Regions from separate parts of the Streptomyces sp. NPDC033966 genome, predicted to be linked through region 1. Evidence: riboswitches for the same ligand, from Rfam matches in the RefSeq annotation. Region 1 holds a riboswitch; the other holds the start of a gene.
The links. A riboswitch is a leader RNA that binds a small molecule or an ion and turns the genes downstream of it on or off. The one in region 1 is predicted to bind ZMP and ZTP.

Region 1 (14,697 bases):
CGGGCGAGCGGCCCCTCGGGGTCGCGCACCTCCCCCTGGAGGCGGGTGCAGCCCGGGGTGCCCTCGGCGAGCCGGACGAAGACGACCGGCGACAGGGGGCGGAAGGTCCCCGTCCCCTCCAGCCGCATCGGGAAGGCCGGGAAGGCCCGCGCGACGTCCGCCAGGTGGGCGCGGATCGCGGGCAGCCGGTCCGCCTCCACCTCGGTGGGCGGTACGAGGGTGACGTGCGTGGGGATGCCGTGCGCGGCGGCGTCCCCGAAGCCGGCGCGCAGCTCCTGGAGCTGGCTGCCGTACGGCTCCGGGACCGCGATCGAAACGCCGAGCGTTACGGTCCCCACGTGTGTCTCCTTGGTGTGTGTACGAGGTGCTGCCGCTCAGTGTGGCGGCAGCACCCCCTCGGCCGCCAGGGGCCCAAGTCCGTCAGTGCTTGGCGGGCAGGAAACCGAGGTGGTCGTAGGCCTGCGCCAGGGTCTCGGCGGCGACCGCCCGGGCCTTCTCCGCGCCCTTGGCCAGCAGGGAGTCCAGGGTCTCCGGGTCGTCCAGGAACTCCTGGGTGCGCTGCCGGAAGGGTGTGACGAAATCGACCATCACGCCGGCGAGGTCGGTCTTGAGCGCACCGTAACCCTTGCCCTCGTACGAGGCCTCCAGCGCGGGGATCGACTCGCCCGTGAGGGTGGAGAGGATCGTGAGCAGGTTGCTGACGCCGGGCTTGTTCTCGGCGTCGAAGCGGATCACGGTGTCCGTGTCGGTGACCGCGCTCTTGATCTTCTTCTCGGTGACCTTGGGCTCGTCGAGGAGGTTGATCAGCCCCTTGGGGGAGGAGGCGGACTTCGACATCTTGACCGCCGGGTCCTGGAGGTCGTAGATCTTCGCGACCTCCTTGACGATGTGCGCGGCGGGGAGGGTGAAGGTCTGGCCGAAGCGCTGGTTGAAGCGCTCGGCCAGGTCGCGGGTCAGCTCGATGTGCTGGCGCTGGTCCTCGCCGACCGGGACGGCGTTCGCCTGGTAGAGGAGGATGTCGGCGACCTGGAGGATCGGGTACGTGAACAGGCCGACGCTGGCGCTGTTGACCCCGCCCTTGGCGGACTTGTCCTTGAACTGGGTCATCCGGCTGGCCTCGCCGAAGCCGGTGATGCAGTTCATGACCCAGCCGAGCTGCGCGTGCTCCGGGACGTGGCTCTGGATGAAGAGCGTGCACCGCTCGGGGTCCAGACCGGCCGCGAGGAGCTGCGCGGCCGACAGGCGGGTGTTCGCGCGGAGGTCCTTCGGATCCTGCGGCATGGTGATCGCGTGGAGGTCGACGACCATGTAGAAGGCGTCGTGCGTCTCCTGGAGGGCGACGTACTGGCGGATCGCTCCGAGGTAGTTCCCGAGGTGGAACGAGCCGGAGGTGGGCTGGATGCCGGAGAGCGCGCGAGGACGGTCAGAAGCCATGCCCCCATTCTTCCACCTGCCCGATGCCCCTCCGCCCGGCGGGCCGTGTCCCGTGCGGCGGACTCCGTCGGCGGAACCGGTCGCCCCCGGACCCCCAGCGCCTCAAACGCCGGCGGGCTGGATTCGCTGCGCGGATCCAGCCCGCCGGCGTTTGAGCGCAACGGGGTCCGGGGCGGAGCCCCTGCGGGTACCTCCCAGCGGTAGCTGGGGGAGGAACGGTGGAAGGGCGGGTGGGGGACCTGCCCCGCGTCAGGAAAGGGGCAGCCCCGGGGCGGGGAAGGCCGCCATGAGGTCCGCGACCTCGGAGCGGATCACGGCGAGGGCCCGCTCGTCGGCCTTGGCGGCGGCGTCCACCGCGCGGGAGATCCAGTCCGCCACCACCGGCATGTGGCCGGCGGTCAGGCCCCGCGACGTCAGCGACGGCGTGCCGATCCGGATCCCCGAGGGGTCGAACGGCTTGCGCGGGTCGAAAGGCACCGTGTTGTAGTTCACCACGATCCCCGCCCGGTCCAGCGCCTTCGCCGCGACCTTGCCCGGGACGTCCTTGCCCGTGAGGTCCATCAGGATCAGGTGGTTGTCCGTGCCGCCCGAGACCAGGTCGAAGCCCTGCTCCAGCAGCGCCGCGGCCAGTGCCTTCGCGTTGGCCACGACCGCGTGCGCGTACGAGACGAAGGACGGCTGCGCGGCCTCGTGCAGTGCCACCGCGATGCCCGCCGTCGTCTGGTTGTGCGGGCCGCCCTGGAGGCCCGGGAAGACCGCCTTGTCGATGGCCTTGGCGTGCTCCTCCCGGCACATCAGCATCGCGCCGCGCGGGCCGCGCAGGGTCTTGTGGGTGGTCGTGGAGATCACGTCCACGTGGCCCGCCGGGGAGGGGTGGGCGCCGCCCGCGATCAGGCCGGCGATGTGGGCCACGTCCGCGACGAGGATCGAGCCGGCTTCCTCCGCGATGGAGGCGAAGGCCTCGAAGTCGATCGTGCGGGGCAGGGCCGTACCGCCACAGAAGATGATCTTCGGGCGTTCGGCCAGGGCCAGCGCCCGCACCGCGTCGTAGTCGACGAGGCCGGTGTCGGGCCGGACGCCGTACTGGACGCCGCGGAACCAGGAGCCCGTGGCCGAGACGCCCCAGCCGTGCGTCAGGTGGCCGCCCATCGGCAGGGCCATGCCCATCACCGTGTCGCCGGGCTCGGCGAAGGCCAGGTAGACGGCCAGGTTGGCCGGCGAGCCGGAGTACGGCTGGACGTTGGCGTGGTCCACCCCGAACAGGCCCTTGGCCCGCTCGATCGCGAGGGCCTCGACGCGGTCGATGTTCTGCTGGCCCTCGTAGTAGCGGCGGCCCGGGTAGCCCTCGCTGTACTTGTTCTGCAGGACGGTGCCGGAGGCCTCCAGCACCGCGGCGGAGACGTAGTTCTCGCTGGGGATCAGCCGCAGGGTCTCCGCCTGGAGGGTCTCCTCGGCGGACACGAGCGAGGCGAGCTCGGGGTCGGTGGCGTACAGGGCGGGCTGGCGGTGCGCGGTCATCGCGGCTCCTCCGGGGTCGATGTCGATTCTCGTCCCCGCGAGGCCCAGGCGAGCGGCCCTGTGTGCGGTCGTGCGCGCACGACTCCCCCGGAGTTGGTTCTCCGTACGCCAGTCGCCGTGCGTACCGAACACCATAGCGGGCGCGGCACCGGGGAGGTTTCCGGTTCCACGATCCGAGCGACGATACAAATGACGTCACCCACGTCACCCGCGCCACCAGCCAGACGGACGATCGGAGACCCCGTGTCGAGAACTGCTGATGCCATCCGCTCCGCCGACGAACACAGCGCGCACAACTACCACCCCCTGCCGATCGTCGTCGCTTCGGCGGACGGGGCGTGGATGACCGACGTGGAGGGCCGCCGGTACCTCGACATGCTCGCCGGGTACTCGGCACTCAACTTCGGCCACGGCAACCGCAGGCTGCTCGACGCCGCCCGCGCACAGCTGGAGCGGGTCACCCTCACCTCCCGCGCCTTCCACCACGACCGCTTCGCCGACTTCTGCGCCGAACTCGCCGCGCTGTGCGGCAAGGAGATGGTGCTGCCCATGAACACGGGCGCGGAGGCCGTGGAGACGGCGGTCAAGACGGCCCGCAAGTGGGGGTACGAGGTCAAGGGCGTCCCCGACGGCCAGGCCAAGATCGTCGTCGCCGCGAACAACTTCCACGGCCGTACGACGACCATCGTGTCCTTCTCCACCGACCACGAGGCCCGCGACCACTACGGCCCCTACACGCCCGGTTTCGAGATCGTCCCGTACGGGGACCTGACCGCGCTCGACGCCGCCGTCACGGCCAACACCGTGGCCGTGCTGCTGGAGCCGGTCCAGGGCGAGGCGGGGGTGCTCGTCCCGCCCGCCGGATACCTGGCGGGCGTACGGGAACTGACGCGCCGGCGGAACGTCCTGTTCATGGCGGACGAGATCCAGTCGGGCCTGGGCCGCACGGGCCGGACCTTCGCGTGCGAGCACGAGGGCGTCGTGCCCGACGTGTACGTCCTCGGCAAGGCGCTCGGCGGCGGGGTCGTGCCCGTGTCGGCCGTGGTCGCCGACCGGGACGTGCTCGGGGTGTTCCGGCCCGGCGAGCACGGGTCCACCTTCGGCGGGAACCCGCTCGCCTGCGCCGTCGCGCTGGAGGTGATCGCGATGCTGCGCACCGGCGAGTACCAGCAGCGCGCCGCGGAGCTCGGCGACCACCTGCACCGGGAGCTGAACCTGCTGGTCGGCGGCGGCTCGGTGACCGCCGTACGCGGTCGCGGGCTGTGGGCGGGCGTGGACGTGCACCCGGCGCTCGGGACGGGACGCGAGGTCTCGGAGAAGCTGATGGAGCTCGGCGTCCTGGTGAAGGACACCCACGGCTCGACGATCCGGATCGCGCCACCGCTGGTGATCTCCAAGGAGGACCTGGACTGGGGGCTGGACCAGCTGCGGTCGGTGCTCTCCGCGTAGCGGCCGGAAGGGCGGGTGCGGCCGGTCCGCCGGCCGTGCCCGCCGCTGCGGTGGACACCGGCAGCGGCCCGCCGGACGATGGGAGGACCCCGTACGGGTGCGCGCCCCGCCGATCCCGGGCCCGACCCTCCGATGGGAGCATCCCCATGCACCGACGCAACCGACACCCCGTGCTCTGCGGCTTCCTGGCGTCCTCCGTCGCCCTCGGCGGCGCCGCCGCCCTCGCCGCACCGGCCGCCGCCGCCCCGGCGGCGGTTCCCGCCGCCAGCTGCACGGTCACACCCGACCCGCAAGGGCGGTTCGTCGTCATCACCGGCGAGGGGTTCACTCCCCCGCGCACCCTCAACGACGGCGAGTCCACCGAACCGCTGGACATCGACGCCGACGGCAACTTCCGGGTCCAGCGGTTCCAGAAGAACGTCGAGTACACCGTCCTCGCGGTCAACGAGGACCAGTCCCCCGTCTTCGTGAACTGCAAGGTCGCGGGGTCCACGCCCTCGACCGGGGACTCCAGCGAGTTCCAGAAGGGCTACGCGGACGGGCACCTGGCCGGCATGAAGGCGGCGTCACGGTCGAACTGCGACGTCCCGGCCCAGCCCGACACGAGCCAGGACCACTCCAAGTCCTACTGGCTCGGCTGGAAGTCGGGGGCCGAGACGTCCTTCGACAGCTACTGCGGCGACAACTGACGGATCCTGACGGCCCTGACGGCCCTGACGGCCCTACAGGATGACGTGGGGCAGGAAGCGGGCGTACTCGTCCGTGACGAGCCCCGCCGATTCCCGGATGCCCAGCCCCGCCGCCTCCTCCTCGACGACCCACGCGCCGAGCACCACGCGGTTGCCGTCGAAGTCGGGCAGGGGGGCCAGCGCCTGGAAGACGTACGTCTCCCCCTCGGCCGGGACGAAGGGCTCGCCCTCCCCGCCCGCCTCGTGCAGCGTGACCCCGGCGCCCTCCCGGCCCAGCAGCGGCTTGGCGGCGTACCCGCAGGTTCCGGCCAGCTCGCGGGGGCCGTCGAGGTAGGCGGGCAGCAGGTTGGGGTGCTCGGGGAAGAGCTCCCACAGGATCGCCAGCAGTGCCTTGTTGGCGAGCAGCATCTTCCACAGCGGCTCGATCCAGGCGGTGGTGCCCGAGCCGCCGCCGTGGTCGTAGGTGCCCAGCACCTGCGGGCCGAACTCGTCGGTGACCAGCCACTCCCACGGGTAGAGCTTGAAGCAGCCGCGGATGAAGCGGAGCTTCTCGTCCACGAACCTGCCCGAGAGGCTGTCCCAGCCGATCGTCTCGACCGACAGCGCGTGCGTCTCCAGCCCGGCCTGCTCGGCGGTCTCCTGGAGGTAGGCCACCGTCATCAGGTCCTCGCCGAGCTCGTCGGTCTCGGAGTGCGCGAAGTGCACCGGGCCCGGCGGCAGCAGCTCGGCCTGGCGGCGCCAGGCCTCGACGAGCCGCTCGTGGAGGGAGTTCCACTGGTCGGCGCCGGGGAAGCGCTCCTCCATCCAGAACCACTGCGGGCTCGCGGCCTCCACCAGGGAGGTGGGCGTGTCCGCGTTGTACTCCAGCAGCTTGGCGGGCTCGCCGGTGCCGTCGTAGCGCAGGTCGAACCGGCCGTAGAGGGAGGGCTGTTCGGCGCGCCGGCGCCAGGACTCGGTGATCAGCGCGGCCAGCTTCGGGTCCGTGATGCCGAGGTCCGCGAAGCGGTCGTTGTCGACGATGTGCGCGGCGGCGGCCAGGCACATGGCGTGCAGTTCCTCGACCACCTCCTCCAGCGCCTCGACCTCGGGGAGTGAGAAGGAGTAGTAGGCGCTCTCGTCCCAGTAGGGGCGCAGGGAGTCGTCGGGGTAGCGGGTGAGGGGGTAGATCAGCCCCTGCTCCTCGACGGTCTTCTGCCAGTCGGGGCGCGGTTCGATGGTGTGCCGCTGCATGTGCGCTCAGCCGCCGGAGGAGCCGGAGCTGCTGTGGCCGCCGATGCCGCCGCGGGTGACGGCGGACTTGTCGAAGCTGCCGCCGGTCACCTTGCCGTTGCGGACGGAGCCGCCGTAGTAGTACGAGCCGGTGCCGCCGCTCTTGCACTCCTTGGAGTTCAGGTGGTCCAGCGTCTTGCGGGAGGCGCAGCGCTTGTCGGGCTCGTCGCTGCTCCCGCAGGCCACGAGGGTGGCGGCGAGCAGGCCCATGCCGCCGAGGGCGACCGCGCCGGAGCGCATGCGTCGTCTGGTCGTGTTGCCGGTATCCATGGCCTGCACCCTAGAGCGGGGGCGCGGGGGGATGGAATCCGGCCGCCGTCACACCCTTGTCACGATGGTGACCTAGAGTCGGTTCGTGCTGGTTGGGATGGTTTGTGCGCTGGGTGCGGCGGTCTGTTTCGGTACGGCGTCCGTATTCCAGGCGGTGGCGGCCCGGGCGGCGGCGGGGCCGGGGGCCGGCTCGGGGGTGGACGCCGCGCTGTTCCTGAGGGCGGTGCGGCAGTGGCGGTACCTGGCCGGGCTGGGGCTGGACGCGGTCGGCTTCGTGCTCCAGATCATCGCCCTGCGGAACGTCCCGATCTACGCGGTGGGGGCCGCGCTGGCCGCCAGCCTGGCGGTGACGGCGGTGGTCGCGGCCCGGCTGCTGCGGGTGCGGCTGTCGCGGCTGGAGTGGGGCGCGGTGGGGGTGGTGTGCGCGGGGCTGCTGATGCTCGGGCTGGCCTCCGGTGAGGAGGGGTCGGGGACGGGCACGCTCGCGCTGAAACTCGGCCTGCTGCTGGTCACGGGGCTCGTGCTGGTGGCCGGCGCGGTGGCGGGGCGGCTGCCGGACGGCTCGCGCGCGCTGGTGCTCGGGCTGGCGTCGGGGACGGGCTTCGGAGTGGTGGAGGTGGCGGTCCGCCTCATCGACTCCGTCTCACTGCGGGAGCTGCGCAACCCGGCGCTGTACGCGCTGCTGCTGGGCGGGGCGGCGGCGTTCCTGCTGCTCACCTCCGCCCTGCAGCGCGGCTCGGTCACGGCGGCGACGGCGGGCCTGGTGCTGGGCGAGACGATCGGCCCGGCGGTGGTGGGCGTGGCCTGGCTCGGCGACCGCACCCGCGAGGGCCTGACGTGGCTGGCGGTGGCCGGCTTCGCGGTGGCCGTGGCCGGCTCCCTGGCCCTGTCCCGCTTCGGCGAACCGTAACCCCGGCCGGGCCGCTCCCCGTCCAGGGGCCGGGGGGCTGACCAGCTCGGCAGCCGGCGCGCCAGGCACACGGGTGCTGCCCGCTAGCCGAGGTAGGGCGTCGGCCGGCCCTCCAGGAAGTGCTGGAGCCGTAGCTGCTGGGTGTGGTGCATGGGTAGCGCGTCCAGCTCGCCAGGTTCGACGAACCGGAGTTCCGTGCTCTCGTCCGAGATGGCCAGCGAGCCTCCGATGAGGCGCGCCCGGAAGCACACATTGAACTGTCGCCGTACCTCGCCGTCGCTGTACGCGATGACGTGCCTGGGGTCCGTGTACGTGCCGACGAGGCCCGTGATCTCCACGTCGAGCCCGGTCTCCTCCTTGACCTCGCGGACGGCCGCGCCGGGCAGCGAGTCGCCCATGTCCATTCCGCCGCCCGGCAGTGCCCACAGGTCGCTGTCCCGGCGGCGCTGAAGCAGGATGCGGCCCTGGTCATCGGTCACGACGGCCGAGGCCGCCACGACCATGCTGTTGGGCCTCGGGGCGTTCGGGTCGTCGTAGTACTCGGTCCGCGCCATGGGCTCACCCTTCCACGGGGCGGGCGGTCTTCCACACCTCGCCGAAGCTCTATCACTGCCGGCCGAGGGGTCGGGCCAAGAGCCGCTGGGAATTTGGGCGCCCGCGATTCTCAGGCGTAGCGATCATTCAGCGAGCGGCCAGTGCCCGTTTCAGGGCGTCCCGGTGTTCCTGCGTCCAAGGGGCGTTTCTCAGCTCCGGCGGCAGTCCCTCAAGTCCCGCCGTGATGTGGTCCACTGCATCCGCGTACCGGCCGAGCCCCATATTCGCAAGGCCCATGTTCAGGCGGTTGAACTCCGGCGTGAGCCAGTAAGCCGTCTCCGGTGGGGGAAGGGCAGCAGCGGTATCCGTCAGTCGTTCCGCCTTGTCGACCATGTGCAGTGCGTCGTCATGTTCCCCCAGCTCTGCCAGTCCAGCGGCAGCCTGCAACATGTCCCCGAGCCTCTGCGCGGGGTGGGCACCGGGCGTGAATGCCGCTGCCGTGTACCAGCGGGCGATGCCTTCGGGCCTGCCTTGCTGGCGGGCAAGGTAGCCCTTGAAGTTGAGTGCTTGTGCGGCGAGCGTGCCGTTCCGGATCTCATCGGCCAACTCGACTGCATCGTTGAGGAGTTCTACCGCTCGCACGTCCTGCCGATCTTGGGCGAGCATCCAGCCGCCGAACTGGACGAACTCTGACGCCACGGCCGCCAGTCGATTGCGATGCGGACCTCGGGCACCCTTCAGCATCCTGGTAACTTCCTTCATTTGAAGGAGAGTTGTGGGAATGATCGACTTGGGTTGCACCGAGTCGTCCAGCCTGCGGTAGGCGCCAAGCACACCGGCCAACGCGTCAACGGTGCCGGCATCCAGTCGTGAGGGGTTCTCCACACTGTGGGACACCCGAGAGTGGTCGTCAGAGTCCAGCACGGTACCGGCCAGAGCCCCGCCGGTACCCAAAAGATCGTCCAGGGCGCTGGCCAGCTTGCGTGACGGTTGCTGCTTCCCGTTGAGGACTCGGGACAAGTAGGCGGGGTCGTAGTTGATGGCATGCGCGGCGGCCTTCATGGAGTAGCCGTTGTCGTGCAGAGCACGGCGGGCAAGATCGGCGAAGTCGTCACGCATCGCGCCTCATCACGCAGGGGTTGACCGGTGGATTTCCAGAGTAGTCAACGCCGGTCAACTCCCGCGTGACCGTTCGTCACATCAACCATCGATGACACGAGCAGTGACACCTGAGGGGACGGCGAGGGTTGATGGCGGCGCACAGTGTGGCGGAGCTGGACCACGCGATAGCGGCAGGCGGCTTCTACCGGCTGAGGCCGTGCCCTGAAGACCCGTTCCCCGCCTGGGCCGACGTGCCGGATCGGGTGCCCCGCAGGGGCTGCACGCGGCCCACGCAGGACGTACTGCGGGCGGTTGAAGCCGGACTCAGGCGGAACCCGGACGGGGAGGTGAGCGACGCATGGGCGAAGAGGGAGCGAGCGTAGGCGCAGAAGAGGAATTCGAGTCCACCCCGGAATTCCTTGAATTGCTTCGCATCGGGTGGATGACCATGCAGGCGAAAAAGCGTCTGGACGCCGACGAGTACGACGACCCATACCAGCGGACGAGTGACGCGATTTTGGTTGTGTTCCCTTCTCTCCTGTCCGCAGTCGGCAGTCTGAGCGGCACCCTTCCGGGCCAGGGTGAGCACGGCCAGTGCCCAGGATGAGCGCCGGAGAGGCGCGGGAACAGCGCAACTACATCGCCGCCCATGAAGACAAGCTGAGGAAGCGCCTGCGGGACGGCGAGACCTACCTACAGATAGCCGCACAGCTCGGAGTCAGTCCGAGAGTTCTCAAGCAAATGCTTGAAGTCGTGTTAGCGAGAGTCGGAGTCCATCGGTGCCAGTCGTGCTCAACAGCGTCAACACGGAGCGCCCCGCACAGTGTGGAGCATGGGTGAAATTGCGGCCTCACCACGTAGCGGCCATTCGCCGTTATCCGATGGAAGAGCCCCGGTATGAGGGGTGGGTGAATGACTCCGCCACCTGCGGACGCAGGTACCGACACGACGGCTGGCATGAATCCGGCATGCGTCCGCTCGACGAGAAATACGGGGGTACGGAGGTCGGGATTCGCTGGAAGCGGTACAGCGGCCACCTCAGCCCCGCCGGCTTCCAGGTCGTGGCTTTGAGACCGCTTTCAGCCGTGCCGGACGGCCCCGCAGCGGGCTGAGGGGGAGGGCGGTCGCCAGTCTCCAGGAAGCCCGGTGCGCACCACCCGCACACGACCACCGGCGCCGGCCGCCCGAACCGGCCCCGCCCCGGACCGGCGCCGGCCGCCCGAACCGGACCCGCCCCGGGTCCGATGGCCGGAGGCCATCGCAGCGGCGCGAAGCCGGGGAGGCGCCCCGGCGCCGAGCCGCGCGAGCGGCGCGTGAAGAAGGCGGCGGCGCGTCAGGAGGGGAGCGCGGCGGTCAGCGCGGACAGCGTCGGGGTCCAGGCGCTCGTGGACGGGGTGCCGTAGCCGACGATCAGGGCCTCGCGCGCCGGCATCCCCGAGTCCGGGTGGCGGAACCGCGCGAGGCCCTCCAGCGCGAGGTCCTGCCAGGCCGCGGCCTGGACGATGGACCGCTCCGTGCCCGGCGGGAGGTCCAGCACCGCGTGCAGCCCGGCCGCGATGCCGGACACCGGGACCCGCCCCTCCACCGCGGCCACCAGCTCGTCCCGGCGGCGCCGGTACCGCAGGCGCATGCCGCGCACGTGGCGGTCGTACGCCCCGGAGGTGATGAACTCCGCCAGGGTCAGCTGGTCCAGCGCGCTCGACGTCCAGTCGACCACGCCCTTCGCCGCCAGCACCTCCTCCAGGAGGTCCGGCGGGACCACCATCCAGCCCATCCGCAGCGCCGGGGCCAGGGACTTGCTGGCGGTGCCCAGGTACACCACCCGGTCCGGGTCCAGTCCCTGGAGCGCGCCGACGGGCTGGCGGTCGTAGCGGAACTCCCCGTCGTAGTCGTCCTCCAGGATCACCCCGCCCGTGCTCCGCGCCCAGTCCACGGCCGCCGCCCGCCGCGCGGGGGTGAGGGCCGCGCCGGTCGGGAACTGGTGCGCCGGGGTCAGCAGCACCGCGCCCGTGCGGGGGCCGAACCCGGCCAGGTCCGGGGTGCGGGCCCCGGCCTCGTCCACCCACAGCGGGCGGGTCGCCAGCCCGGCGCCGGTCAGCAGGTCCCGGTGCACGTCGAGGCTGTACCCCTCCACCGCCACCTCCCGCACCCGGCGCCCCCGCAGCACCCGGCCGAGGAGCTGGAGCGCGTTCGCGAAGCCGGCGCACAGCACGATCCGGTCCGGGTCCGCGTACACCCCGCGGGCCCTCGCCAGGTACCCGGCGAGGGCCTCCCGCAGCTCCGGCCGGCCGCGCGCGTCGGCGGCGTACCCGAAGGCCTCGTTCGGGGCGTCGGTCAGGGCCCGCCGGGCCGCCGCCAGCCACGCCCCGCGCGGGAAGCCGCCCAGGTCCGGGGAGCCGGGGACCAGGCTGTACGCGGGCCCCCGCGGTGCGGGGCGGCGTACGGCCTGCCGGCCGCCGGCGGCCCTGCGCACCCTGGCCCGCTCCGCGACCCGGGTGCCCGAACCCCGGCGGGCCGTCAGCCAGCCCTCGGCGACGAGTTCCGCGTACGCCTCCGCGACGGTGTTGCGGGCGATCCCCAGGTCGGCGGCGAAGGAACGCGAGGACGGCAGCCGGGTCCCGGGCGCGAGCCGCCCGCTGCGCGCGGCCTCCCGCAGCGCCTCCGTCAGCGCCGCCCGCAGGCCCCGGACCCCCGCCGCCGCGGCGAGGTCGAGGTGCAGGTCGGCTCCGAAAGTGGCCCACGATCCAGTCATGAACATGGACCATACCGGCGGGCCGCCCCGCCCCTACGGTTGGGACATGAGCAACCAGAACGGAACCCGCACCGACACCGCCGACACCGCCGAACTCGCCGCCGAGCACGCTCCCCGCATGCAGTTCGCCAAGCTCGCCCCCGAGGTCTACAAGGCCGTCATCGGACTGGAGATCGCGGCCAAGAAGGGCCTGGACCCGAGCCTCGTCGAACTCGTCAAGCTCCGCGCCTCCCAGATCAACCACTGCGCCTTCTGCATGGACATGCACAGCAAGGACGCGCTCGCCGCCGGCGAGAGCGTCGAGCGCGTCCTGCTGCTCGGCGCCTGGGAGGAGTCGCGGCACTTCTACACCGAGAAGGAGCTGGCCGCGATCGAGCTGACCGAGGCCGTCACCGTGCTGACGGACGGCTTCGTGCCCGACGAGGTGTACGCGAGGGCCGCGAAGCACTTCGAGGAGGCCGAGCTGGCCCAGCTGATCGCCGTCATCGCGACGATCAACGTCTGGAACCGGATCGGCGTCACCACCCGCAAGACCCCGGGGCACTACACCCCGGCGGTGAAGAAGGCCTGATCAGTCGGGGCGGAAGGACTCCAGGGCCGCCGTCAGGTGCGTGCGCGTCGCCGTGCTGTCGGCGGCCGGTCCGGCCGCCAGCAGCGCCCACCGCCGGCCGTCCGGGGTGGTGACGATCCGCTCCATGCCCCGGCGGCGGCCGTTCGACTCCGAGCTGTCGTACTCGTAGACCAGCTCGCAGCCGGTCCCGGCGGTCGGCTCGATGGAGATCTGCCGGTAGCCGGGGTTCGCCTTCAGCTGGTCCGAGGAGATCTGGAGCAGGGTGCACGAGCCCATGGCGCTGCTCTCCGTGACCCGGAAGATCTGGAGCAGGGCGCTGCGGTCCCCGGGCCGGCGGTAGAAGTAGCCGCTGCCCGTCTCGTCGGTGCTGGGCTCCCAGCCGTTGGGGACGGCGACGGAGAAGCCGTTCTCGTTGTGCACCACGGTGTGGCCGGCGCCGGTGCTCGGCGACGGGCTCGGCGCCGTCGGCGACGGGCTCGTGGACGCGGGCGAGGAGGGGCCGGGCTCCGGGGCCGTCTGCTGCCCCGACGGGGACGCCGGCGGCCGCGCGGCCTTTCCCGCGCCGTCCCCGGCGCCCAGCAGCATCCACGCCGCCACCGCGGCACCGCCCACGACCGCCGCCGCCAGGCCCACCAGCACCGGGGTGCGCCACTGCTGCCCGCCGCCCGGGCCGCCCGGCGGGGGCGGCGGGGGCACGGGCGCGGACGGCATCGGGGGCCACGGTTCGTGGTACCCGGGGGCGGTCTGCGGGGGCGTCGTGGGCAGCAGGGACGGCACGGTCGGCGCGGTCGGCGGCTGCGGGGAGACCGGAGGCGCCGGAGGCGGCGTGGCCGGAGGCCCCGCCCCCCGCGCCGGAGCCGGCCCCCACTCCCACCGCTGCGACTGCGGGTCCCAGCGGGCGCCGTCGGACGAGGACACCGGTCAGCCTCCCAGCGAGGCGAGCAGCCCGCCGAGCGCGGTGGCCGCGCTCAGCGTCTCCACCAGCGGGGCCCACCGCTCCAGTGCCCCGCGCAGCCGCGCGGGCAGGCCGGGCCGGATCTCCTCGGCCCCTTCCAGCGCCCCGGCCGCCTCGTCGAGTTCGGCGTCGAGCTCCGAGCGCTCGGGGCTGCGGGGCAGCCGCACGAGGGCGGCACGCAGGTCGCGTACGGCCTCCAGCAGCTCCTCGGCGCCGGGCACCCGGTCCTGCGTACCGCCGTCGTGGTGGTGGACGGTGTTGGTGTTGTCGCTGCCGCCGAAGCTGAAGGCGCTGCCGTGGACGTCGCCGATCCGGATCCCACGCGCGTCGTCGTCAATTCCCACCGCTGCTCCCCTTGCCGCTCGTACCGATGGTGTTGGTGTTGTTGCTGCCGCCGAAGCTGGCCGCGCTGTGGTTCATCGACTGGATGTAGACCCCGCCCTCGGCGACGGTGACCGCGCGCCGCGCGAACTCCTCGGTGTGCCAGCCGGCTTCGTGCAGGGCGACGGTAACCCCGCCGACCACCCGGTCCTGAATCGTTTTCAGGTACCGGTCGAGGTCCATGAGGTGGAAGAGGGAGCCGTCGTCCATCGCGGCGAGTTCCCGCACCGACATCTCGGGCCCCTCGGGGCGGGCGCCGCCGTGGCCGCCGGTGGCGATCCGGCTCCAGCTGAGGTATCCGCGGCCCAGGGTGGCGACGGAGGCGGCGAACGAGCCGGGGGTCGCGGCGAGCGCGTCGACGGCCTTGCCGAACCAGTTGTTGTTCAGCAGCCGCTGGGCGGCCGCGTCGGCGTTCTGGAAACCGGCCCGTACGGGGAGCAGTACGTGCGGGGCGACTTCCAGCATCAGCATGCCGCCCTGGGTGTGGACCCGTACGAAGACGGTGACGACGAGGTTCTCGTCCCAGCCGCCGACCCGGATGCGCAGGAAGTGCCGGCGCCGCTCCCCGCCCTCCTCCATGGCTCCAAGGCGGTGCTCGGCGAACTGCGCGGGGGACAGCGGGGCCGCGTCCCGGTGCGGGAGGCCGACGGCCGGCAGGAACACGCATTCGTCGACGGACAGCTCGCGCAGCCGGTCCAGTACGGCCTCCTGGGCCTCCCGCGAGCCGTGCGGGGAGGGCTCGCGCAGGGCGTGCAGCAGCGGGGTGATGCGGCCCACGATGTGCGCGTTGGTGACGGGCTGCGGCTTCCGGCCGGGGGCGAGGTCCTCGCGGGGGCGCAGTTCCACGGACAGCTGCCAGGGCCG
Region 2 (14,697 bases), on a different contig from region 1:
TGCTGCGCGTCGACCCCGCGCTGCGGCCGCTGCGCACCGGGCTGGCCCTGCTGACCCTCGGCGGGCTGCTGGACCTCGGGTACCTCGTCGCGAAGTGGGCGGCCGTCGGAGCCCGCTGGGCGGGCCGCGACTGGGACGGCCTGTCCACGTACGTGGCCCCGCCGCTCGCCTCGGCGGCGGCGCTGCTGGTGGGCACCGGGTTCATCGTCCCGATGGTCGGCGGCTCGGCGGCCTGGCGGGACTTCAGCCAGTACCGGCGGCTGCGCCCGCTGTGGAAGGCCCTGCGCGGATTCGCCCACTCCAGCGTGGCGACGGTACCGCTGACCTGGTGGTCGCCGGTCGGGATCCGGCTGATCCACCGCGAGTCGGTGATCGACGACGGGCTGCTGGCCCTCGCGAGCTGGTTCGACCCCGCCGTACGGACGGCCGCGTACGGGGCCGCCCGCCGCCAGGGCCTGACCGAGCCGGGCGCGGCCGTGGTGGCCGACGCGGCCATGCTCGCCGCCGCCTGCCGGGCCCGGGCCGCCGCCGAACGGTCCGGCGCCCCGGGCGCGGGCTCCGCGGAACCCGCCCCGTACCGCCTCGACGGGCAGCCCCTGGCCGCGCTCGCCCGGGAGTTCCGCGGTTCGCCGATCGTGGACGCGGCCCGCCGGGGGCTGCCGGTCGCCCACAAGGCCGGCCAGGAGGCCGACCGGCCGGTCGGCCGGGCTGGCTAGGAGGTGGCCCCGGGGGCGCCGGAGGCCGGCTCCCGGGCGAGCCAGGCCCCGTACGCGCGGACCCTGCGGCGGTGCCGGAGGCTGTCCGCGGTGAAGATCCAGCGCGGTGAGACGCGTGCGCGGGGTTCCAGCCCCTGGGCCAGCCGGGCCAGCTGGAAGCGTACGAGGGCCAGCGTGCCCGCGGCCGCCAGGCTCCGGTCCCGCCAGCCGAGCCGGGGCACGGCCACCCGTACGTCCTCGCCCGCGCGCCAGCGCTCGGGCAGGTCGGGGTGCAGGGCCAGGGCGGAGGCCATGCCGACGACGGCCACGCCCCGGGCCAGGGCCTTCTCGGCGGTGGCCCGGCGGGTGATGCCGCCGGTGAGCATCAGCGGCACGGCCGCGGTCTCCAGCAGGCGCTCCGCGAGGGAGAGGAAGTAGGCCTCCCGTTCCAGAGTCCGCTGGTCGGTGGTGTGGCCCATGCTGGCGGGGCTCTCGACGGTGCCGCCGGACAGCTCGACCAGGTCCACGCCGAGGCCGTCGAGGGCCGCGATGACCTGGGCGGCCTCCTCGCTGTCGAAGCCCCCGCGCTGGAAGTCGGCGGCGTTCAGCTTCACCCCGACCGCGAAGCCGGCCGAGACCTGGGCCCGGACGGCTGCGACGGTGTCCGTGAGCATCCGTACGCGGTTGTCCAGGCTGCCGCCCCAGCGGTCGGTGCGCCGGTTGACGAGCGGGGAGAGGAACTGGCTGAGCAGGTAGCCGTGCGCGGCGTGGACCTGCACGCCGTGGAAGCCCGCTTCCTCGGCCCGCCGGGCGGTGAGGGCGAAGCGGGCGATCGTCGCCTCTATGTCGGCCTCGGTCATGGCGGTGGGGTGGGCGAAACGCTTGGTGTGCCGGCCGAGGCTGATGGGGACGGCGGAGGGTGCCCAGGCGGTGCCGGGCATGTCGGAGCCGACTTGGCGGCCGGGGTGGTTGATCTGCATCCAGACCTTGGCGTCGCCCGAGGTCGCGGCGGCGGCCCAGCGGCGGAAGGGCTCCAGCGGGGAGTGCTCGTCGAGGACGACGGTGCCCGGGGAGGTCAGGGCGCGCCGGTCGACCATCACGTTGCCGGTGATGACCAGTCCTGCGCCGCCGCGCGCCCAGCGGGCGTACAGCCGCTCCATGCGCTCGTCGGGGAGCTGGCCGGGCTGGGCGGCGAAGCTCTCCTCCATGGCGGCCTTGGCAAGACGGTTGGGAAGTGTGGTGCCCCCCGGCAGGTCGAGCGGTGCGAACAGGTCCATCCGAGTCCCCCAAGCTTGTGGCGCGGCCGTCACGCGGGGCCGCGCCACAAGATGATCGCCTCAGAGCTCCGCGAGGTCCAGCCCGGCCTGGGCCGCTGCGGCCTGGACGGTCTGCTCCAGGAGGACCGCAATGGTCATCGGGCCGACGCCGCCGGGCACCGGGGTGATGAGGGAGGCGCGGGCGGCGGCCGACTCGAAGTGGACGTCGCCGACGTTGCCCTCGTTGTAGCCGGCGTCCAGGACGACCGCGCCGGGCTTGATGTCCTCGCCCCGGATGAACTCGGCCTTGCCGACGGCGGCGACCAGGACGTCCGCCTGGCGCACGATCGAGGGCAGGTCCTGGGTGCGGGAGTGGCAGTAGGTGACGGTGGCGTTCTTCTCCAGCAGCAGCATCCCGGCGGGCTTGCCCAGGATCGCGCTGCGGCCGACGACGACGGCGTGCTTGCCGGTGAGGTCCACGTCGTACTCCTCCAGCAGGCGCATGATGCCGCCGGGGGTGCAGGAGACGAAGCCGGGCAGGCCGAAGCCCATGGCGGCGAAGGAGTGCATGGTCACGCCGTCGACGTCCTTGCCGGGGGCGATGGCCTCGAAGGCGGCGCGCTCGTCGATGTGGTGCGGGACGGGGTGCTGGAGCAGGATGCCGCTGATCTCCGGGTCCTCGGAGAGGGCGGTGATCGCGGCGACGAGCTCCTCGGTGGTGGTCCCGGCCGGCAGCTCCACGTGGCGGGAGGTGATCCCGGCCTTGGCACAGCGGTTCTGCTTCATCTTGACGTAGGTCACGGAAGCGGGGTCCTCGCCGACGAGGACGGTGGCCAGGCAGGGGGCGGTGCCGGTGCGCTCGGTGATCTTCGCCGCGAGGGCGGCGGTCCGCTCCGACACGCGGCGGGCGAGGGCGGTGCCGTCCATGAGCTGGGCGGTGGCGGTGGGGGCAGTCGTCACGGGGTCTCCTGAACGTCGCTGCGGATCGCGGTTCGCCCAGGCGCGCGGCAGACGGCGTACGGCCCCTGCGGGACGACGCCGGGCCGCTCCCCGGTGGTGATCCACCCGAACGCCAGTCACGGCCCGGGGCCCACTGTAGTCGACATATCCGGTGGATGACGGGGGCCGGAGCTGGGACGATCGAGACATGACGCGCACTTTCGACCATCTCGTCGCCGAGGCCGAATCCGTCTCCGTCGACGGCTGGGACTTCTCCTGGCTCGACGGCCGCGCGACCGAGCAGCGGCCCTCCTGGGGCTACCAGCGGCTGCTGGGCGAGCGCCTGGCCACCGTCCGCTCGGCCCTGGACATCCAGACCGGCGGGGGCGAGGTGCTCGCCGGAGCGGGCCCGCTGCCCCCGCTGATGGCCGCCACGGAGTCCTGGCCGCCGAACATCGACAGGGCGACCCGGCTGCTGCACCCGCTGGGCGCGGTGGTGGTGGCGGACGCCGACGAGCCGCCGCTGCCCTTCGGGGACGGGGCCTTCGAGCTGGTCGCCAGCCGGCACCCCGTGACCATCTGGTGGGACGAGATCGCCCGGGTGCTGGCACCGGGCGGCACCTACCTGTCGCAGCAGGTGGGTCCGGCGAGCGTCTTCGAGCTCGTCGAGTACTTCCTCGGCCCGCAGCCGGAGGAGGTCCGCCGGGCCCGCCACCCCGACGACGCGGTCACCGACGCCGCCCGGGCCGGCCTGGAGATCACCGACCTGCGCTCCGAGCGGCTGCGTACGGAGTTCCACGACATCGGTGCCGTGATCTACTTCCTGAGGAAGGTGATCTGGATGGTTCCCGGCTTCACGGTCGGGCAGTACCGGGACCGGCTGCGCGAGCTCCACGAACGGATCGAGCGCGAGGGTCCGTTCGTCGCGCACACCGCCCGTTTCCTCATCGAGGCCCGCAAGAAGGAGTGATCCGAGGTGCGGACGGATCCACGCCGGATCGGTTGCGCGGCCACAGCGTGGCGCAGGTCACTCAATTCAGCGCGTAACGAATCGACTCGGGCAGGCGATGAACCGACAGGTGTCCTCGCGCGGCCCCGGAATACAGACCCGCTTCGGTCTGTTTCCCGAGTCCGCGCGATGATGTCCCGCCCACTCCTTATCTGTTCGCAACGAGAGGCTCCTTGTGTCGCTCAGCCCGTCCCGTACGTTCCCTCCGGAGATCGCCGAATCCGAGGCCCTGGTCGCGCTCGTCGAGCGCGGCCGCGAGCAGGGTCACATCAACGGTGACGATGTCCGCCAGGCCTTCGAGGCCGGCCGCATCCCGGTGGACCAGTGGAAGCGGGTCCTGCGCAGCCTGAACCAGGTCCTGGACGAGGAGGGTGTCGCCCTCCACGTCAGCGCCGCCCCCGCCACGAAGGCTGCTGCCAAGAAGCCCCGCAAGGCAGCTGCCGCCCCGGCCCGCACCGTGACGAAGAAGGCCGTGGCCCCGCCGCGCCCCATCGGCGCGCGCAAGGCCTCCGCCACCGCTGCCGCCCCGGCCGCCGCCGCGGCGATATCCGCTCCGTCGGCCGCCGCGTCGGAGGAGGTGTCGGCCGAGGCCGCCGCCGAGCCGAAGAAGCGCGTGGTCAAGAAGGCCGCCGCCAAGAAGACCACGGCCACCAAGAAGACCGCCGCCTCCAAGAAGGCCGGTGCCAAGGACGCCGACGACGCCGAGACCCCGGCCGCCGAGGGCGAGGACTGGGCCGTCGAGGACCTCGCCGACGAGGCCGAGGAGGAGGCGCCCAAGGCCGCCGGCCAGGGCTTCGTCCTGTCCGACGAGGACGAGGACGACGCCCCGGCGCAGACGGTCATGGTGGCCGGTGCCACCGCCGACCCCGTCAAGGACTACCTGAAGCTGATCGGCAAGGTGCCGCTCCTCAACGCCGAGCAGGAGGTCGAGCTCGCCAAGCGCATCGAGGCGGGCCTGTTCTCCGAGTACAAGCTCGAAGAGGAGGAGGACCACAAGCCCGCGTTCAAGCGCGAGCTGGAGATCCTCGTCGAGGACGGCCGCCGCGCCAAGAACCACCTGCTGGAGGCCAACCTCCGCCTCGTGGTCTCGCTGGCCAAGCGCTACACCGGCCGCGGCATGCTCTTCCTGGACCTGATCCAGGAGGGCAACGTCGGTCTGATCCGCGCGGTGGAGAAGTTCGACTACACCAAGGGCTTCAAGTTCTCCACGTACGCGACCTGGTGGATCCGCCAGGCGATCACGCGTGCCATGGCCGACCAGTCCCGCACCATCCGCATCCCCGTCCACATGGTCGAGATCATCAACAAGCTCGCCCGTGTGCAGCGCCAGATGCTCCAGGACCTGGGCCGCGAGCCCACCCCGGAGGAGCTGGGCAAGGAACTCGACATGACCCCCGAGAAGGTCATCGAGGTCCAGAAGTACGGCCGCGAGCCGATCTCCCTGCACACCCCGCTGGGTGAGGAGGGCGACAGCGAGTTCGGTGACCTCATCGAGGACTCCGAGGCGGTCGTGCCGGCCGACGCCGTGTCCTTCACCTTCCTCCAGGAGCAGCTCCAGTCGATCCTGGGCACGCTCTCCGAGCGTGAGGCGGGCGTGGTCTCCATGCGCTACGGCCTCAACGACGGGCAGCCGAAGACGCTGGACGAGATCGGCCGCGTGTACGGGGTGACCCGTGAGCGCATCCGCCAGATCGAGTCCAAGACCATGTCGAAGCTGCGCCACCCGTCGCGTTCGCAGGTCCTGCGCGACTACCTGGACTGATCCGCTCCCGGTAACGGACACACCGGAGGCCCGCGCCGTGACGGCGCGGGCCTCCGTGTTTTCCGCGTGTTCCGCGTGTTCCGCGTGTTCCGCGTCTCCTCGGCGGTCAGTGCTCCAGGAGGTGCTTGAGCTTCTCCTCGCTGCGCGGCATCTCCTTGCGGACCCTGGGCTTCACCACCAGGGGGACCAGGCCCCGGCCCAGGCCGTGGCCCTCGAAGTCGACGGACAGCGTCACGCGTGAGCGCGTCCCGTTGTCGAGGGGCTCGATCCTGCCGCGCACGTCGGGCCGGACCGGCCCGTCGACGCCGTGGATGTGCCAGCTCCGCGGCGGGTCGAGCTCGGTGAACTCCACCGTGGTGGGGATCCTCCGCTTGCCGAACTGGCGGGTGATGGCGACCCTGGATCCGACGTGCACGGGCAGGTCGCCCATGGGGACGGCGGCCACGGCGCTGTCCTGCCACTCGGGCAGGTGCGTGGGGTCCGTCACGTAGGCGAAGACGTCCTCGGGCCTGCGGTCGATGTCGATGGTGTTGCTGATCGCGGACATGGCGACACCTCGGAGCCCCCCTGGCCGGTCTTTCCTTCCAAATTACTCCGCGGCCGTACCGGCCGCGCGGCGCTTGCGGGCGGCCATCAGCGCGTAGACGAGGACGCCCGCGAAGAGGAACAGCACGCCCTGGTAGACGGCCGCGTAGCCGGACCCGGCGACCAGCCACATCGAGAAGGCGAAGGCCGTGCCGGCGAGGACGGCGTCGCGGACCAGCTGCCCGCGCCGCACCCGCCCGGCCTGGCCCGAGGCCAGGAAGTAGAGCTGGGCGGCGGTGGAGAGCAGGTAGGGGACGGTCGCGGTGAAGGTCGTGACCAGGACGAGGACCTCGAAGACGCGCGCGGAGCCCGCCGTGTAGTTGTAGACCGTGAGGGCGGAGGCCAGGACGACGGTGACGACGACGCCGACGACGGGGACACCGCGCTGCTTCTTCTCGAAGGCCTTCGGGAAGAGCCCGTCCTTGGCGGCCGCGTACGGGGTCTGCGCGCTGAGCAGGGTCCAGCCGTTGAGGGCACCGAGCATCGAGACCACGGCCGCTCCGGCGACGAGGGTGCCGCCCCAGGTTCCGCCGAAGACGGCGTTCACGGCGTCCGTGAAGGGGGCCTGGGAGGAGACCAGCTTCTCGTGGGCGACCAGGCCGAAGACCGACAGGGTGCCGAGCAGGTACACGGTGGCGGCGCCGACGGTGCCGAGGACGGTGGCCCGGCCGACGTTGCGCGCCGGGTCGCGGACCTCGCCCGCGCTGACGGCGGCGGACTCGACGCCGATGTAGCTGAAGAGCAGGATCGCGGCGGAGGCGGAGACCGCCCCCACGGGGCTCTGGTCGGTGGCCTGGAAGGGGCCGAGGTTCGCCGGGTCGAAGAAGAACAGCCCGCCCACGGCCACGAGCAGCAGCGGGACCAGCTTCAGGACGGTCGCGACCACCTGGACGGCGCCCACGTACCGGGTGCCGGCCAGGTTGGAGAGGGCGGGCAGCCACTGCACGGCCAGGGCGGCCAGGCACATGGTCCACCGGTGCTCCCCGACGGCCGGGAACAGCACCGCGAGGTAGCCGACGGAGGCCACGGCGAGCGCGGCGTTCGAGACCCAGGCGGTCATCCAGTAGCTGTACGCGGCGAGGAAGCCGGCGAAGTCGCCGAAGGCGGCGCGCACGTACACGTACGGGCCGCCGGTCTGCGGGTGGCGTCGGGCGAGGCGGCCGAAGACGAGGGCGAGGGCGATCGCGCCGAGGGTCAGGACGGCGAAGGCGAGGAGGCTGATGGTGCCGAAGGGCGCGACCGAGGCGGGGAGCAGGAAGATCCCGCCGCCGATGACGTTGCCCATGACCAGGCAGACGGCGACCGGGAGGCCGAAGCGGCGGGCGTGCCGGTCTTCCTGGCGGGGGGCCCGCGGGGGTGCTGCGACTTCGGCGGGCGGGGCTGCGGTGCTGGTCATCGGTGGTGCGCCTCTGGTTGTCTCACATGCTGGGCAGGTCAACACATGGTTGACCACCGCGAAGTGGGCGCCAAATCACCGGGTTTCGTCCGGCGCGGGGACCTGCCCGGAAGGAAGGATTCCGTCTGTAGGGGCCTCCGGCCGGTAATCCTCCCGCGGGGCCGCCGGGGCCAGCGGGACCTGGGGGCCGTCCGCCTCGCGCAGCCAGCGGCGCAGCACCGCGTGCACGGCTTCGGCGCCCACCGGTTCCGGGTCCGGCTCCGACAGCGCGGTCGGCCACATCAGGAAGGGGTGGGCCTGCTCCCCGCCCAGCCCGCCGTGCGAGCCGATCTGCTCCTCGAAGGCGTGCACGGCACCGGTCTCCGGGTCGTACGCCGAGTTGACCATGATGTCGGCCACGTGCGGGAAGGAGTCCGTCCGGCGCACGGCCCCCGCCGCCCCCGGCCCGAAGGGGGCCAGCAGCGCCTCCGCCTCCCCGGGTACGTCCAGCCTCGCCACCGCCCCGTCCGGGCCCAGCACCTCCCCGTCCACCAGCAGGAAGCCCACGCCCGGGTGGTTGGCCAGGGTGGGCAGCAGTGCGGGGTGCGCCCGCTCGATCCGCGCCCGCGAGGCCCGTCCCGGCAGGTCCGGGAAGGAGATCAGCCCGAGGTTGCCCGAGGCCAGCACCACCGGACCGGGCCCCGGCCCCGGACGGGCCTCCTCCGCCTCCTCCTCCACCGGCCGGTGCAGGGCCGCCAGCACCGCCGCGCGGGCCTCGGCACCGCTGCGGGTGCGGCCGGCCCGGCGCGAGACGGGCAGCCCGCAGCCCGCCCGGACCAGGTCCTTCAGGCTGAGCCCGTACCGGCCGAGGAAGGTCTCCCCGGGGCTCTGGCCGTGGTCCGACAGCAGCACGACGCGGTACTCCCGGGGGGCGTGCTCGGCGACCCGGGCGATCAGCGCGACGCTCCGGTCGAGCCGGGCGAGCACCCGGTCGGTGTCCCGGCCGTGCGGGCCCGAGTGGTGCGCGACCTCGTCGTAGGCGACCAGGTCCGCGTAGACGGCGGCGCGGCCCGCGAGCACGTCCCCGATCACCGCGGCGACCACCACGTCCCGCTCGACCACCGTCGCGAAGGCCCGGATCAGCGGATAGAGCCCGCCGCGCGCCACCCGGGGACGGTCCCCGCGCAGCCGTGAGCGCAGCGACTGGCCGATCTCGCGGCCCACCTCGGCGACGAAGGACAGCGCGGTGCGCACGGCGTTGGCCGGGTCGGAGAAGTACGCGAAGTAGCCGGCGCGGGAGCGGTTGGCGCGGCCCCGCCGGGCCGCGACGGACAGCACCAGCGCCAGCTGGTCCGCGCCCCCGCTGAACAGGTTGCCCCGGCTGGCACCGTCCAGGGTGAGCAGCCCGCCGTCACGGGTCCGCCCGACGGCCCGGCGCTGGAGTTCGGCGGCGCTGGTGGGCCGGTTGCAGACCATCACCTCGCCGGTGTCCTTCTCGTACCAGCGGAACGCCGGGACGTCGAAGTTGGAGCCGTGCAGGATGCCGAGCTGGCTGGCGCCGGTCTGGCTGGACCAGTCCGTGTGCCAGGGCATGACGCGGTGGCTGTGCTCCAGCCAGCCCGCCACGGTGGGCATCAGCCCCTCGGCCGCCGCCCGGCGCAGCGCCTCGTACCCGACTCCGTCGAGCTGGAGGAAGACCAGCCCGGGGCTGCCGCCGGGGGGCGCCCCGAACCGGCGGCGGCGCCGGTCGGCCAGCCGGTACAGGCGGCGCCGGTACGCCTCGTCGTCGCGGACCGCGAGGGCGGTGGAGGTGGCCGAGGCCACGGCGGACATCGCGGCGGCCACGACCACCGCCGTCTCGGGCGCGACCGCCGCGCCCCGCCCGGCGGGGATCAGGCTGAGGGCCATCAGCAGCAGCGAGCCGTTGAGGAAGAAGACGAGGAGCCCGAGGACGAGGGCCGGCACCAGCAGCAGGGCCCGTACCAGGACCGGCCACACCAGCGCGCTCAGCAGGCCGAAGGCCCCGGCGCCCCAGGCCGCCGTCAGCCCGATGCGGGTGAGGCTGGCACCGTCGGCGGACTGCAGGCGGAAGTCGGGCAGGATGCCGGCGAGCACGAGCATGGTCAGGGTGGACGCCGCCCAGACGAGCACCACGCGGACCAGTGCCCCGCCCACGGCCCGCCAGCGCAACCGCTCCCGCCACACGCCGCACCCGCCTCGCTCCCCGGCCCGCGCCCGGCCCGCGGTCCCCTCTGCCAGCGTCGCACAGGGCGGCGGGGCCGGCCGGTCGGCACGGGTGGCGCACGGGAGTACGGGACGCGGCGGGCCGGGGGCCGGCGGGTGCCGTCGTACCGGGTTCCGTCGTACCGGGCCTCCCTATCAGGTGCCGTCGTAGCCGGCGGTCGGCATGGACAGCCGGCGGTGCACCTCGGCCTTCATGGCGGAGGTGTAGGCCGGCTCCTCGGTCCCGGCGGTCTCCAGCCGTACGCCGCGCCGCTCGCACTCGGCGGTGAACTCCTCGACGGAGCGCAGCGCCCGGGCCAGGACCCGGCGGTTGGGGGCGACGAACAGGTCGACCTGTCCGGCGTCCACGTCGCGCCACAGCCCGCAGTGGTCGGTACGCAGCCCGTAGAAGAGCAGTTGCCGGGTCACCACGTACCCCTGCTCGGCGGCCCATCGCGCGCACATGGCGTGCTGGCCGCGGGTGTCCACGGCGAAGGGGTCGGCGTCGAGTTCCTCCAGCGGGGCCAGGCTGGCGATCGCGGCCACGCGCAGCGCATCCATGGCGCCCGACCCTACTCCGATCCGGGCCCGGGGAGGAGGGGGCGCCGGGTTCTGCTTCCGCGCGGGCGGGCAGGGATCGTCCTAGGCTGGCCGGAGGGAAGGGGGCCGGGGTGGCTGTGGAGATCACCTGGTGGGGTCATGCCACGTGTGCGGTACGGGACTCGGGGGTGCGGGTGCTGACCGATCCGCTGTTCGCCCGGCGGCTCGCGCATCTGCGGCGGCGGCGCGGGGCGGTGCCCCCGCCCGAGGCGGCGGAGGCGGACGTGGTCCTGGTCTCGCACCTGCACGCCGACCATCTGCACCTGCCGTCGCTGGCGCTGCTGGCGCCCGGTACCCGGCTGGTGGTGCCGCGCGGGGCGCGCCGGGCGGTGCCGGGACTGGCCCGGCTCGCCGGGACGCGGGGGCTGGTGGTGACGGAGGTGGTCCCGGGCGAGGAGGTCGGCGTACGGGACGGCGTACGGGTACGGGCGGTGAGCGCGCGGCACGACGGGCGCCGTCTGCCGTTCGGGCCGCAGCGGGCGCCGGCGCTGGGGTACGTGGTCCAGGGGGAGGCGCGCACGTACTTCGCCGGGGACACCGGGCTGTTCGACACCATGGCCGAGGAGGTCGGACCGGTGGACGTGGCGCTGCTGCCGGTCGGGGGCTGGGGGCCGTACCTGGGGCCGGGGCACCTGGACGCGGAGCGGGCGGCGCGGGCCCTGGCCGAGCTGGCTCCGGCGGCGGCGGTGCCGGTGCACTACGGGACGTACTGGCCGATCGGGATGGACGCGGTGCGGCCGCACGAGTTCCACGCGCCGGGCGGGGAGTTCGCCCGGCGGGCGGGGCAGCTCGCGCCGAAGGTGACGGTACGGGTCCCCGGGCACGGGGAGCGGGTGCTGCTGCCGTGACGCGGTGGCGGGTGGCGGCGGAGGTGGTGGGCCGGGTGCCGCCGGAGACCACGCAGCAGGCGGTGGGCTATCCGGCGTTGTTCGTGCTGGTGGCGCTGGGGGCGCTGGTGCCGGTGATCCCGACGGGGGCGCTGGTGAGTTCGGCGGCGGTGGTGGCGTTCCACCAGCGGTCGCTGCCCCTCGGGGTGCTGCTGGTGATCGCGGTGGCCGCGCTGGCCGCGTTCGCCGGGGACGTCGCCCTGTACTGGCTGGGGTCGCGCGGCGTGCGTTCGCGGGGCGGCTCGCGGTGGCTGGAGTCCCTGCGGGGGCGGGCCGAGCCGGAGCGGCTGGAGCGGGCGCGGCGGGGGCTCGACGAGCACGGAGTGCTGGTGCTGGTGCTGTCGCGGCTGGTCCCGGCGGGCCGGATCCCGGTGATGCTGGCCTGCCTGCTGGGCGGGCTGCCGCTGCGCCGGTTCGCCCGGGGCGACGCGCCCGCCTGCGTGGCGTGGGCGACGACGTACGGGCTGATCGGGATCCTGGGCGGCTCGCTGTTCTCGGAGCCGTGGAAGGGCGTGGTGCTGGCGGTGGGCGTGGCGCTGCTGATCAGCGTGGCTCCGGGGGTGTGGCGGCGGCTGCGGGCGGGCAGGGTCCGGCCGTGAACTCCGCCTGCTGGGACACGGTCCGCGCGCTCGCCGCCCGCTTCGAGGCGGCCGCCGCCGCACGCGGGGTGCATCCTCCGCACAGCCATGTGCTGCAAGTGCTGAAGATCGGGGAGGAGTTCGGCGAGGCCGCGCAGGCGGTGATCGGCGCGACGGGGAGCAATCCGCGCAAGGGGCATTCGCACAGCTGGGACGACGTGCACGACGAGGTGTGCGACGTCATCATCACCGGGATGGTGGCACTGGCCCGGATGCGGCCCGACGCGCCGGCCTACTTCGCGGGGCAACTGGCCCTGAAGTCGGCCCGCTTCCTGCCGGAGGGGCCGTCCTGAGCCGGCCGGGTCAGCGCGCGGCGGAGCGGGCGAGGCGGAAGCCCACGTCGTCGACCCGGAACGTCGGGTGGCTGCGGCGGCGGGCGGAGGCGCGGCAGGACCAGTGCTCGTCGAACCAGCCGCCGCCGCGCAGGACCCGGTACTCGCCGTAGACCTCGGCGTCGTAGACGTCCCAGCACCAGTCCCAGACGTTGCCGAGCATGTCGTGCAGGCCCCAGGCGTTGGGCAGTCTGCCGCCCACCTCGTGGAGGGCCTCCCCGGAGTTGCCCCGGTACCAGGCGATCTCGTCGAGGGGGCCGTAGTGCGGGCCGTCCGTCCCGGCGCGGCAGGCGTGCTCCCACTCGGCTTCGGTCGGCAGCCGGTAGCCGTCGGCGGTGGCGTCCCACTCGACGGCCCCGCCGTCCTCGGTGCCGATGCCGTAGGCGGGGGTGAGCCCTTCGTGGCGCGAGAGGGCGTTGCAGAACCGGACGGCGTCCCACCAGGAGACGCCCTCGACGGGCAGCCGGTCCCCCCGGGCACTGCCCGGCCGCTCGCCCGTGATCCGGGCGTACAGGGCCTGGGTGACCGGGAAGGCGGCCAGCCGGTAGGGCTCCAGCCCGACCGTCCAGCTACGCCGCGTCCGCCGGTCGGACAGGGTCACCCGTCCCGGCGGGACGGTGATCATCCGGATTTCCGCACTCGGGTCCATGGGGAGGTGATCTTAGCCTCCGGTGCCCGTCCGGTGCCCGCTGCGACGGGAACGGCAACCCTGTTGCCGTTCCCGGGACGGTGGGGTGGAATGCCCGCATGGATGCCAGCCCGGACACGCACGGACCCTCCTCCCACCGCGCCGTCCTCGACGGGGTGGGTCCGCGGCTCAGGCGGCTGCGGGACCGGCACGGCCTCACCCTGGGCGCGCTGTCCGAGGAGACCGGGATCTCCAGGAGCACCCTGTCCCGGCTGGAGTCCGGGCAGCGGCGGCCGAGCCTGGAGCTGCTGCTGCCGCTCGCCCGTGCCTACCGGGTGGCCCTGGACGATCTGGTCGGGGCGCCTCCGGTGGGCGATCCCCGGGTGCGGATGACGCCCCGCGCGATGCCGCACGGCGGGACGTCCGTGGCCCTGACCCAGGGCCTGGGCCCGCTCCAGGCGTACAAGATGGTCATCCCGGACCGGGGCGCGGACCCGGACCTGCGCACGCACGAGGGCTACGAGTGGCTGTACGTGCTGACCGGGCGGCTGCGGCTGGTGCTGGCCGAGCACGATCTGGTCCTCGGCCCCGGCGAGGCCGCCGAGTGGGACACCCGCACCCCGCACTGGTTCGGCAGCGCCGACGGGCGGCCCGTGGAGATCCTCAGCCTCTTCGGGAAGCAGGGCGAGCGCATGCACGTGGTCGCGCAGCCGAAGGCCAGGGCGGAGGCGGAGGCGGACCGCACGGCCTAGAAGCTGCGGGAGGCGCCGATCGGGAGGTCCCAGAGGTCCTCACGGGGCAGCCCGGCGCGGGCCCAGGCGGCGCGGGCGCGGTGCAGGGGCTCCATGACGGGCTCCGCCGACAGCACGAAGGTGGCCCAGTGCATCGGGGCCATCCTGCGGGCGCCGAGGTCCAGGCAGGCCCGTACGGCCTCCTCCGGGTCGGCGTGCACGTCGCGCAGCCACCAGCGCGGGGCGTAGGCGCCGATCGGCAGGAGGGCGAGGTCGATGCCCGGGTGCCGGCGGCCGATCTCCGTGAACCAGTGGCCGTAGCCGGTGTCGCCGGCGAAGTACACCTTCCGGCCGTGGGCCGTGTCCGTGAGCACCCAGCCGCCCCACAGGGTGCGGCAGGTGTCCAGGAGGGAGCGCTTGGACCAGTGGTGCGCCGGGACGAACTCGAAGCGTACGCCGCCCAGTTCGGCCGACTCCCACCAGTCGAGCTCCGTCACCCGGGTGAAGCCCCGACGGCGGCACCAGCGGGCGAGTCCGGCCGGGACGAAGAGCGCGGTGTCGCGCGGCAGCCGCCGCAGGGTGGGGGCGTCGAGGTGGTCGTAGTGGTTGTGGCTGATCACCACGGCGTCCACGGGCGGCAGTTCCTCCCACGGCACCCCGACGGGGGTCACGCGCGCCGGGGTCCCCAGGATCCGCCGGGACCACACGGGGTCGGTCAGCACCGTCAGGCCACCGGTCCGGAGCACCCAGCTGGCGTGCCCGGCCCAGGTGGCGGACACCGCGCCCGGGGGCACCGCCGGCAGCGGGGCGCGCTCGTACGGCAGGTCGGGGATCCCCCTCAGCCCCTCCGCCCCGGGCCGGAACGCGCCCTCGCGGGCCAGCCGGGCGAAGGCGCGCAGCCCTGGCAGCGGGGTGGTCAGCCGGTCCGCGAACGAGCGCGGCCAGAGGCGGTGCTCGCCGAGCGGGCGGGGCGCGGCGGGAGCGGGGGCCAGCTCGGGCACGGCGGGAGCGGGGGCCAGCTCGGGCGCGGCGGGAGC

Region 2: linked by a shared signal. The riboswitch ahead of ACZ518_RS24855 (bifunctional 5,10-methylenetetrahydrofolate dehydrogenase/5,10-methenyltetrahydrofolate cyclohydrolase) and the one ahead of ACZ518_RS04485 (serine hydroxymethyltransferase) in region 1 are both predicted to bind ZMP and ZTP.

What each region holds. Positions count from the first base shown of each region.
Region 1 covers NZ_JBVIRQ010000001.1:954,408-969,104, forward strand. Annotated here, with positions in the region: gene ACZ518_RS04475 (2'-5' RNA ligase family protein) at 1-338, opposite strand, end outside; gene trpS (tryptophan--tRNA ligase) at 421-1,434, opposite strand; gene ACZ518_RS04485 (serine hydroxymethyltransferase) at 1,684-2,952, opposite strand; ZMP/ZTP riboswitch at 2,988-3,078, opposite strand; gene rocD (ornithine--oxo-acid transaminase) at 3,196-4,401, shown strand; gene ACZ518_RS04495 (hypothetical protein) at 4,548-5,090, shown strand; gene ACZ518_RS04500 (glutathionylspermidine synthase family protein) at 5,124-6,320, opposite strand; gene ACZ518_RS04505 (hypothetical protein) at 6,327-6,629, opposite strand; gene ACZ518_RS04510 (DMT family protein) at 6,727-7,539, shown strand; gene ACZ518_RS04515 (NUDIX hydrolase) at 7,623-8,093, opposite strand; gene ACZ518_RS04520 (helix-turn-helix domain-containing protein) at 8,221-9,192, opposite strand; gene ACZ518_RS04525 (hypothetical protein) at 9,533-9,781, shown strand; gene pdxR (MocR-like pyridoxine biosynthesis transcription factor PdxR) at 10,508-11,926, opposite strand; gene ACZ518_RS04535 (carboxymuconolactone decarboxylase family protein) at 11,973-12,497, shown strand; gene ACZ518_RS04540 (hypothetical protein) at 12,498-13,415, opposite strand; gene ACZ518_RS04545 (hypothetical protein) at 13,419-13,796, opposite strand; gene ACZ518_RS04550 (hypothetical protein) at 13,786-14,697, opposite strand, start outside.
Region 2 covers NZ_JBVIRQ010000009.1:59,454-74,150, reverse strand. Annotated here, with positions in the region: gene ACZ518_RS24865 (MAB_1171c family putative transporter) at 1-716, shown strand, start outside; gene ACZ518_RS24860 (NADH:flavin oxidoreductase/NADH oxidase family protein) at 713-1,972, opposite strand; gene ACZ518_RS24855 (bifunctional 5,10-methylenetetrahydrofolate dehydrogenase/5,10-methenyltetrahydrofolate cyclohydrolase) at 2,033-2,878, opposite strand; ZMP/ZTP riboswitch at 2,939-3,041, opposite strand; gene ACZ518_RS24850 (methyltransferase domain-containing protein) at 3,099-3,860, shown strand; gene ACZ518_RS24845 (RNA polymerase sigma factor) at 4,075-5,661, shown strand; gene ACZ518_RS24840 (SRPBCC family protein) at 5,768-6,208, opposite strand; gene ACZ518_RS24835 (amino acid permease) at 6,251-7,642, opposite strand; gene ACZ518_RS24830 (alkaline phosphatase family protein) at 7,718-9,742, opposite strand; gene ACZ518_RS24825 (hypothetical protein) at 10,001-10,405, opposite strand; gene ACZ518_RS24820 (MBL fold metallo-hydrolase) at 10,516-11,292, shown strand; gene ACZ518_RS24815 (DedA family protein) at 11,289-11,930, shown strand; gene ACZ518_RS24810 (MazG-like family protein) at 11,927-12,262, shown strand; gene ACZ518_RS24805 (formylglycine-generating enzyme family protein) at 12,273-12,950, opposite strand; gene ACZ518_RS24800 (helix-turn-helix domain-containing protein) at 13,049-13,681, shown strand; gene ACZ518_RS24795 (MBL fold metallo-hydrolase) at 13,678-14,697, opposite strand, start outside.